3 regions of the Micromonospora echinofusca genome follow, and region 3 is predicted to be linked to each of the others. Evidence: riboswitches for the same ligand, from Rfam matches in the RefSeq annotation. Region 3 holds a riboswitch; each other region holds the start of a gene.
What was found. Region 3 has a riboswitch for cobalamin ahead of cobN (cobaltochelatase subunit CobN). Riboswitches for the same ligand answer to the same signal wherever they lie in the genome.

Region 1 (3,267 bases), 3.2 Mb from region 3:
ACCACCTCGCCGCCGTTGAGGCGGAACGCGCTGCCGTGCCACGGGCAGACCACGCACGCGTGACCGTCGATCTCCTGCACCTCGCCCTCGCCCAGCGGACCGCTCTGGTGCGGGCAGCGCTCCAGCATGACGGTCACCTCGTCGCCGTGCCGGTAGAGGATCACCGAGACGTCGTCGACCTCCCGGGTGATCAGTTGGCGCTGCGGCAGGGCGGCCATGTCGGCGAGGGAGTGCCACCCGTCGCTCATCCGGTGCAGCTCGGAGATGCTCTGGTTGACCTGGGCGCCCTGCTTGTACGCGAGGTGCCCCCCGATGTACGCGCCCATGCTGGCCGCACCGAGGCCGAGGAAGCCGAGCGTACGGCCGAGGTTGTGCCGGCCGGTCATCCGGGCGGCCACCGAGCCGGCGTAGAACGCCAGGCCGACGCTGTTGGACGCGGCGTGCACCAGGCCGACCCGGCGCTGGTCGCGGGCCAGTGCCGCCCAGTCGTTGAGGCCGGCGACGGCGGCCGGGAGGGCGCTGACGGTGCCCACCGCGCACAGCGTGGTGGCGGCCCGGCGCTGCCCCGGCATGAGGTCCAGCACCGCCGTGCTGATCCACGCGCCGACCGGCACCTGCACCATCGCCGGGTGCAGCGGATGGCCCAGCCACACGCCGTGCAGCAGGTCACGGACCCGCTGCGGTCGGAGGGTGGCCTGGACGGCGCGCTGCAACCGGTCGCCGACCCGGTCCAGCCCGGATGCCTGCTCGATCTTCGTCAGGAGTGCTCGCACCCGTACCGACTTCCCGGCAGGAGCCGCCGCAAACCGGTCGGCGGTGACGGATCCGCAGCGGTACGTGAGGAGCGCCCCGCCGACCCGGAACGGGACGCCCCCACCGAGGTCAGCGTGGGCAGGACTCGCGGGCCAGCGCGGTCAGGGCGCCGTCGGGGCCGCCCAGCGGTCGTGGTGGATCGCGTCGGCCAGCGGGCGCTTCTGCCGCCAGCCGTGCCGGGCGAGGTCGGGTACCGCCTCGAAGTGGGTGACCGGCCCGAGGCAGAGCCACGCCACCGGTCGGATCCCGTCGGGGATGCCGAGCAGCTCGGCGAGCCAGAGCTCCCGGTAGAACGACACCCAGCCCACCCCGAGCCCCTCGGCGGTCGCGGCGAGCCAGAGGTTCTGGATGGCGAGGCAGGTCGAGTAGAGCCCGGTGTCGGCGATGGCGTGCCGGCCGAGCACGGCGGGGCCGCCCCGGGCCTGGTCGTGGGTGACCACCACGGACAGCGTCGACTCCAGGACACCGTCGATCTTGATGCGGGCGAACCGCTCGGCCACCTCCCCGTCGAGCGTCGCGGCGAAGGCGTCCCGCTCGGTGTGCACGTGCTCGTGGAACCGGCGGCGCAGCTCCGGGTCGCGCACCACGACGAAGTCCCAGGGCTGCGAGTAGCCGACGCTCGGCGCGGCGTGCGCCGCCGCCAGCACCCGGTGCAGCGTCTCCTCGGGCACCGGCGCCCCGGTGAACTGGGCGCGTACGTCCCGGCGGCGGTGGATGACGTCGTACAGATCCAAGGCAGGCTCCCGCTGCGCTCGGCCCACGCCACACCGGACGCGGGCACCGGACGCGAGGCCGGTCTTCGGACTCCCGGATCGACGCCTGGCCGTCCGCCTTCCCGGCCCGGGCGGGCCAGTGGCTGCGCGTACGCGTGGACGGTGGCTCCCCGGTCACCGCGGCGGGCCCGTGCCGGATTCGCACCGGCTTCCCGATTCTCCCCGCTCGCGCGGGGCACCTCACATGATCGTGCCGTCGGCGATGCTAGCGCCGCCCGGCCCGCCCCGGTCCGGCGGGCGGCGCAGCGCACCCGCAGCAGTGGAAATCCGGTCGCGGGCCGCACGCTCCGGTACCACTGTGGTCCGGGTGTACGCACTCTCCTCCCGCCCGCTGCCGGCCGGTCGACCGGCGACCCGACTGACGCTCGCGCTGGGGCAGCCCCGGGCCGTGCCGCCGCCGCTGCTGATGCTGCTCGGCATGCTCTCCACCCAGGTCGGCGCGGCCGTCGCCAAGCAACTCTTCGGCAGCACCAGCGCCAGCGGCACCACCACGCTGCGGCTCGGCTTCGCCGCGCTCATCCTGCTGGTCCTGGCCCGGCCGGGGCTGCGCCTGGGCTGGCGTACCGCCGGTCTGGTCGCGGCGTTCGGGCTGGCCCTGGCGGTGATGAACCTCGCCTTCTACGCGGCCCTGGACCGGGTGCCGCTGGGCGTCGCGGTCACCATCGGCTTCGCCGGGCCGCTGCTGGTGTCGCTGGCCGCCAGCCGCCGGCTCACCGACGTGGCGTGGGCGGCGCTGGCCGGCGGCGGGGTGCTGCTGATCAGCGGGCTCGGCGGGACGGGGGTGGACCGGCTGGGGCTGCTGTGCTGCGTGGCCGTCGCGGCGGGTTGGGCCGGCTACGTGCTGCTCGGCAAGGCGGTCAGCGCCCGGGTGCCGGGCAGCCGGGGCCTCGCGCTGGGGATGGCCGTCGCCGCGCTGGCCGTGCTGCCGTTCGGGGTCGCCGGCAGCGGCACGGCCCTGCTCGACCCGTGGACCCTCGCGCTGGGCGCGGCGGTGGCGCTGCTGTCGTCGGTGCTGCCGTACTCGGCGGAGATGGCGGCGCTGCGCCGGATGCCGGCCCGCGTCTTCGCGATCCTGCTCAGCCTGGAGCCGGCGATCGGCGCGCTGGTCGGGCTGGTGCTGCTGAGCGAACTGCTGGCCTGGCCGCAGGTGGCCGGGGTGGCCTGCGTGGTCGGCGCCGCGCTGGGCGCCACCCTGGTCCGCCCGGCCAGGTCCGCCCCGCGCTGACGCCCCTGGCGCCGCCGGCACCGCCGGGGGCATGCTGTCGGAATGGGCGTACGCGTCGAACGTGCCGCGGCGGTGACCACGGTGATCCTGGACCGCCCGGCGGCCCGCAACGCGGTCGACGGGCCGACGGCCCGGGCGCTGGCCGACGCGTTCCGTGCCTTCGAGGCCGACCCGGACGCCTCCGTGGCGGTGCTCTGGGGGGCCGGCGGCACGTTCTGCGCCGGGGCCGACCTGAAGGCCATCGGCACGCCGAGCGGCAACCGGGTCGAGGCGCAGGGGGACGGCCCGATGGGCCCGACCCGGATGACGCTCGGCAAGCCGGTGATCGCCGCGATCTCCGGGCACGCGGTGGCCGGCGGGTTGGAACTGGCGCTCTGGTGCGACCTGCGGGTCGCCGAGTCCGACGCGGTGCTCGGGGTGTTCTGCCGCCGCTGGGGGGTGCCGCTGATCGACGGG
Region 2 (3,267 bases), 950 kb from region 3:
GATCCGCTCCGTCCACAGGCCACGCGCCTTCAGCTCCCGTACGAGGGCGGTGTTGACCTGGAGGAACTCCCCCGACAGGGTCTCGCGCTTGAACAGGTTGGACACCTGCGGCTCGATGCACTCGTAGCAGCCGGCGATCGAGGCGATGGTGGCGGTCGGCGCGATCGCCACCAGCAGCGAGTTGCGCAGCCCGTACGCGGCGACCCGCTCCCGCAGCGCGGCCCACCGCGCCGGCTGGGTGCCCGTCACGCCCCACAGGTCGGGTTGCAGCTGCCCGCGCGCCGCCCGGGTCCGCCCGTACGCCGGGTGGGCGCCCGAGCGTTCCGCCAGGTCGGCGGAGGTCTCCAGGGCGGTCAGGTACAGCTCCTCGCTGATCCGGGTGGACAGCTCCCGCGCGGCCGGGGAGTCGAACGGCAGCCGCAGCGCGAAGAACACGTCCTGCAAGCCCATCAGCCCGAGCCCGACGGGCCGCCAGCGGGGGTTGCTCGCCGCCGCCTGCGGCGTCGGGTAGTAGTTGATGTCGATGACCCGGTCGAGGAACGTCACGGCGGTGCGGACGGTGGCGCGCAGCCGCTGCCAGTCGATGCCGTCGGCGCCCAGGTGGGCGGCGAGGTTGACCGAGCCGAGGTTGCACACGGCGGTCTCGCCGTCACTGGACACCTCGATGATCTCGGTGCACAGGTTGGACAGGTGCACCACGTTGCCCGCCTCGGCGGTCTGGTTGCACAGCCGGTTCGCGGCGTCCTTGAACGTCATCCACCCGTTGCCGGTCTGGGCGAGGGTACGCATCATCCGCCCGTACAGCTCGCGCGCCGGGACCTGCCGCACGTAGCGGCCCTGCTCCTCGGCGGCCCGGTACGCCGCGTCGAACTGCTCGCCCCACAGGTCCGGCAGCTCCGGCACCACGTCGGGGTCGAACAGCGACCACATCCCGTCGGCCTCCACCCGCCGCATGAACTCGTCCGGGATCCAGTTGGCCAGGTTCAGGTTGTGGGTGCGCCGGGCGTCCTCACCGGTGTTGTCGCGCAGTTGGAGGAACTCCTCGACGTCCGGGTGCCACGGCTCCAGGTAGACGCAGGCCGCGCCCTTGCGCCGGCCGCCCTGGTTGACCGCTGCCACCGAGGCGTCGAGCGTCCGCAGCCACGGCACGATCCCGTTGGACTGCCCGTTGGTGCCCCTGATCAGCGCGCCCCGGGAGCGGACCCGGGAGAAGGCGATGCCGATGCCGCCGGCGAACTTCGACAGGTTCGCCACCTGCGCGTACCGCTGGTAGATCGAGTCCAGCTCGTCGCGCGGGGAGTCGACCAGGTAGCAGGAGGACATCTGCGTGTGCCGGGTGCCGGAGTTGAACAGCGTCGGTGAACTCGGCAGGTACGCCAGGCTCGACATCAGCCGGTAGAACTCGACCGCCTCGTCCGGCGTCTGCGACAGGCCGCAGGCCACGCGCAGCAACCAGTACTGCGGGGTCTCCAGCACCAGCCGGCTCGTCGGGTGACGCAGCAGGTAGCGGTCGTAGACCGTACGCAACCCGAAGTACTCGAAGCGCAGGTCGCCGCGCGGGTCGACGGCGGCGTCGAGGACGCCGGCGTGGGCGGCGACGAACGCCGCGGTGTCGTCACCGATCAGCCCCTCGGCGTACCCGCGCCGGATCGCCTCGCTGAAGGAGCCGATGCCCTGCCGGCGGACCTCCTTGTCGACGTACCCGGCCAGCAGGCGGGCCGCCAGCCGCGAGTACTGCGGCTCCTCGCCGATCATCTCCGCGGCGGTCTGGATGGACAGCCGGTCCAGTTCGGCCGTCGTCGCCCCGTCGTACAGGCCGCTGATCGTCCGGGTCGCCACCCGCAGCGGGTCGACGTCGGCGAGGTCGTCGGCCCACCGCTCGACCGCCCGGACGATCCGGTTGACGTCGACCGCCTCGGTGCCGCCGTCGCGCTTGCGGACCCGCATCTGCGGTCGCCGCTGGCCCGCCACGGCCGCATCGTCGACCGCCGTGCCGGCGGCCGGAACAACCTCGGTGACTGTCACCACTCACTCCTCGCGAGCCTTGATCCCAGACGGATTTCCTGGGGCACGCGGGGAGCGGACACCGACGACGACGCGCGCGAGCACGCGTCGGGATGGCGTCGGCCGTCCCACGCGGCCTCGGACCGCCACACACCCTGATGCGGGCGTACGGCGCACTGGCAGGTCTTCGGACTCGCGGGCGTGACCGGACTCGCCGGTCTCCTACTGGCCGTCGCTTCCCAGGCCGTTGGCGGCCCAGTGCTGATGACGGCGGTCGTTCCCACTCACCGCTGCGGGGCAGTCCCGGATTCCCACCGGGTTCCCTCTTGCCTCGACCGCTCCGGATGAGCGGCCGAACCAGCTGCGCCCGACACCATATATAGGGTTGGCGGCGTTGTCACACCCCACATGTCGGTCCCGGGCGTGTCGTCGGCGAGCCGGACGACGCCTGTCGATCGCACGCCGGATGCCCGCGTCGATACACCGCCGGCGGGCCGTTGCGCCAGCGGGCCGGTCCCGTCGACGGCGTCGCGCCCCGTCGACGTCCGGCCCACGAGACCAGCGCGCACCGAGCCGCCTCCGCTCGATACATCGTCGGCTGTACCATCGGGGCGTGGAGACGTTGACGTACGGTCAGGTGCTGGCGCGCTTCGGTCACGCCCTGTCCGATCCGACCCGGGCGCGGCTGCTGCTGGCGCTACGCGACGGGCCGGGCTATCCCGCAGAGCTGGCCGAACTGCTGGGCACGACCCGGCAGAACCTGTCGAACCACCTGTCGTGCCTGCGCGGCTGCGGCCTCGTGGTCGCCGCGCCCCAGGGGCGGCGCACCCGCTACGAGTTGGCCGACGCCCGACTGGCCCACGCCCTGACCGACCTGCTCGGCCTCGCCCTGACGGTCGACCCCGCCGCCTGCCCGGTCTCCGCCGAGAAGGGCTGCTGCTGATGAGCCTGCCCCTGATCGACCCCGCACCGGTCGGGCCGTCGCCGGCACGCCGCCAGGTGCTCGCCCGCCGGGTGCGGCTGCTGGTCGCCGCCACCATCACCTACAACGTCGTCGAGGCGGTCGTGGCGATCACCGCCGGCACGCTCGCGTCGTCGACCGCGCTGATCGGCTTCGGGCTGGACTCGGTGATCGAGGTGTCGTCGGCGGCGGCGGTGGCATGGCAGTTCGCCGGCCGCGACCCGGAGTCCCGCGAGAGGGTCGCGCTACGGATCATCGCGGTCTCGTTCTTCGCGCTCGCGGCGTACGTCACGGTGGAGTCG
Region 3 (3,267 bases):
TCTCCACCCTGGTCGTCGCGACCGGGCTGACCGTGACGGGAATCGGGGCCCTGGCCGGCTCCCCGGCCGGGGTCGCGGTGGGGCTGTGCGCCCTCGGCTACGGCTCCGGCATCTGCGACGTGGCGATGAACGTCGAGGGCGCGGCGGTCGAGCGGCGGCTGGGTCGTACGGTCATGCCCCGCTTCCACGCGGCGTGGAGCCTCGGTTCCGTGGCCGGCGCCGGCCTGGGCGCCGGGGCGGCCCGCCTCGGCGTGCCGGTCGCCGCGCACCTGGCCGCGCTGGCCGCGGTGGTGCTGCTCGGCACGCTGCTGGCCGTACGGTCGTTCCTGCCGGCGGCCGAGAGCGGCACCGCCTCCGCGTCGGCCGCCCCGGCCGAGCGCCGCCGCGAGCTGCTGGCCGCCTGGCGGGAACCGCGTACCCTGCTCATCGGCCTGCTGGTGCTGGTGGCGGCGTTCGCCGAGGGCAGCGCCAACGACTGGCTGGCGGTCGCCTTCATCGACGGCCACGACCTCGGCGAGGCGGCCGGGGCGGCGGTCTTCGGCGTCTTCGTCGTCGGCATGACCATGGGGCGCATGCTGGGCACCGTCGCGCTGGACCGTTGGGGCCGGGTGCCCGTGCTGTCCGGCACCATCGTGCTCGCCACGGTCGGCGCGGCCGTGGCGGTGCTCGCCGGCTCCGGGCCGGTGGCGATCGCCGGCGTCGCGCTCTGGGGGATCGGCGCGTCGCTGGGCTTCCCGGTCGGGATGAGCGCGGCGGCCGACGACGAGCGGCGGGCGCCGGCCCGCGTCAGCGTGGTCGCCGTGATCGGCTACACCGCCTTCCTGGCCGGCCCGCCGCTGCTGGGCCTGCTCGGCGACCGGGTCGGCACCCTGCGGGCACTGCTCGTCGTGCCGCTGTTGCTGCTGCCCACCCTCGCCCTGGTGCCGGCCACCCGCCCGCCGGCCCGCTGAGGTCACCTGGCGGGGCACTCACACCCCGCTCGCAGCCGCCTCGCAGGTAAGGGTGCTGCACTGGGAGGACCCGGAGGAGAGGAGCGGGACATGGGCTGGTTCAACCGGCGGTCGCGGGCCGCCGACCCGACCCCGACGAAGCTCGACCGGGAGGCGACCCGGGAGGACCTGGCCGCGCTGGAGGCGTTCGTGACCAGCCGCCGGGGCGTGGAGTTCTACCTGGAACCGGAGACCACCGCGACCGACACCACCGTCGTCGCCATCGCCCACGACGGCGAGTGGATCCGCCGTCGCACCGGCTCGCCGCGCGCCGCCGGCTCCATCGCCCGCAAGCACGCGGTGCCGCTGTACGAGGCCGCCCGCACCGGCTACCCGGAGCGGATGCGGGTGTGGAACCGGGCCCACCCGGAGCGCCACGCCCGCTGACGGGTCCGCCGCCGGCCGGTCGGGGCGGCGTTGACCGGCGGCGCCGGGGTGTGGCAGCATTCGCGGCCTGACGGCAGTGAAGGAAGCCGGTGCGATTCCGGCGCGGTCCCGCCACTGTCACCGGGGAGCGATCCCCCCTCGTGAGTCACGGCCGTGCGTGCGCGGTTGGAAGGCCGGGGGTGAGCGTCGATCCGGGAGCCAGGATACTTCGGCCGTCGGAGTGACCCCAGGGCGTGGACACCCGAGGAGGACCCGATGACGCACCGCGTCTCCACCATCGACGATCATCGTCGCACTGTGCCCGGCCGTGGCAGCGGCCCCGTGGGCGGCGGTATTTCCGCGCCGCCGGCCAGCCGCCGGGCCGCCGCGCGCCCGCCGGCCCGCACCGCGCCCACCGTCGGTCGCGCCCACACCGTGCCAGGTCCGGTCGCCGCCGCGCCCGGGTGTGCCCTCGCCACCTGCCGCTGACGCCCGCGTCGCGTCGCCCGACCCCGCCGGCCCGCCGGTGAGCTGGCCGCCGGCGCGCCGTACCCGCTGAATCGCGCCCACCCCTCGCCCCGCCCGGTCGTCCCCGCGCCGACCAGGGTGTCACTCTCCGGAGTCATGCGTGCGCATCCTGCTGCTGTCCACCGCCGACACCGACCTGCTCGCCGCCCGCGCCAGCGGCGCCGACTACCGGCTCGCCAACCCCGCCCGGGTCGCCGCCGACGCCGTGCCCGCGCTGCTCGACGGCGTGGACCTCGCCGTCGTACGCCTGCTCGGCGGCCGGCAGGCGTGGCCGGACGGGCTCGCGGCGGTGCTGGCGTCCGGCGTGCCGACGGTCGTGCTCGGCGGCGAGAACGTGCCGGACGCGGAGCTGATGGCGGCGTCCACGGTGGCCTCCGGGGTGGCCACCCAGGCGCTGGCCTACCTGGTCGAGGGCGGGCCGGAGAACCTCGCCCAGCTCGCCCGCTTCCTCTCCGACACGGTGCTGCTCACCGGCGAGGGCTTCGCCTCACCCGCGCCCACGCCGACGTACGGCATCCACGGCGAGCGGCCCGCGCGGCCGGACCGGCCGACCGTGGGCATCGTCTTCTACCGGGCGCACGCCCTCGCCGGGAACACCGGATTCGTCGACGTCCTCGCCGACGCCGTCGACGCGGCCGGCGGCGACCCGCTGCCCATCTACTGCGGCTCGCTGCGCGGCCTGACCGCCGGCGCGGGACCGCTCGGGCTCTTCGCCCGCTGCGACGCCCTGCTGGTCACCGTGCTCGCGGCCGGCGGCACGGTCGCCGCCGACGCCTCCGGCGGGGGCGACGAGGACGCCTGGGACGTGGGCGCGCTCGCCGCCCTCGACGTGCCGGTGATCCAGGCGCTCTGCCTGACCAGCACCCGTGAGCAGTGGGCCGACAGCGACGCCGGACTGTCCCCGCTGGACGCCGCCATGCAGGTGGCGATCCCCGAGTTCGACGGCCGGATCGTCACCGTGCCGTTCTCGTTCAAGAAGATCGACGCCGACGGGCTCTCCACCTACGCGGCCGACCCGGAGCGGGCCGCCCGGGTGGCCGGCATCGCCGTGCGGCACGCCCGGCTGCGGCACGTGCCCCAGGCCGACAAGCGGCTCGCGGTGGTGCTCAGCTCGTACCCGACGAAGCACTCCCGGGTCGGCAACGCCGTGGGCCTGGACACCCCCGCCTCGGCGGTGCGGCTGCTCGCCGCCCTGGCCGACGCCGGCTACCACCTCGGCGATGCCCCGGTGCCCGACGACGGCGACGCGCTCATCCACGCCCTCATCGCCGCCGGCGGCCACGACGTCGAGTGGCTCACCCCGGAACAGCTCGGCGCCGCCGAGGCGCGGGTGCCGGGGGAGGTCTACCGGCGCTGGTTCGACCAGGTGCCGGCGGAGCTGCGG

Region 1: it holds a riboswitch for cobalamin, as region 3 does, so the genes downstream of both, bluB (5,6-dimethylbenzimidazole synthase) here and cobN (cobaltochelatase subunit CobN) in region 3, are expected to answer to the same signal.
Region 2: it holds a riboswitch for cobalamin, as region 3 does, so the genes downstream of both, GA0070610_RS14965 (ribonucleoside-diphosphate reductase subunit alpha) here and cobN (cobaltochelatase subunit CobN) in region 3, are expected to answer to the same signal.

What each region holds. Positions count from the first base shown of each region.
Region 1 covers NZ_LT607733.1:6,232,451-6,235,717, forward strand. The annotation lists gene GA0070610_RS26735 (Rieske 2Fe-2S domain-containing protein) at 1-773, opposite strand, end outside; gene bluB (5,6-dimethylbenzimidazole synthase) at 915-1,547, opposite strand; cobalamin riboswitch at 1,598-1,772, opposite strand; gene GA0070610_RS26745 (EamA family transporter) at 1,894-2,811, shown strand; gene GA0070610_RS26750 (crotonase/enoyl-CoA hydratase family protein) at 2,854-3,267, shown strand, end outside.
Region 2 covers NZ_LT607733.1:3,425,348-3,428,614, forward strand. The annotation lists gene GA0070610_RS14965 (ribonucleoside-diphosphate reductase subunit alpha) at 1-1,947, opposite strand, end outside; cobalamin riboswitch at 2,167-2,381, opposite strand; gene GA0070610_RS14970 (ArsR/SmtB family transcription factor) at 2,618-2,947, shown strand; gene GA0070610_RS14975 (cation transporter) at 2,947-3,267, shown strand, end outside.
Region 3 covers NZ_LT607733.1:2,477,566-2,480,832, forward strand. The annotation lists gene GA0070610_RS10980 (MFS transporter) at 1-950, shown strand, start outside; gene GA0070610_RS10985 (hypothetical protein) at 1,041-1,376, shown strand; cobalamin riboswitch at 1,456-1,585, shown strand; gene cobN (cobaltochelatase subunit CobN) at 1,984-3,267, shown strand, end outside.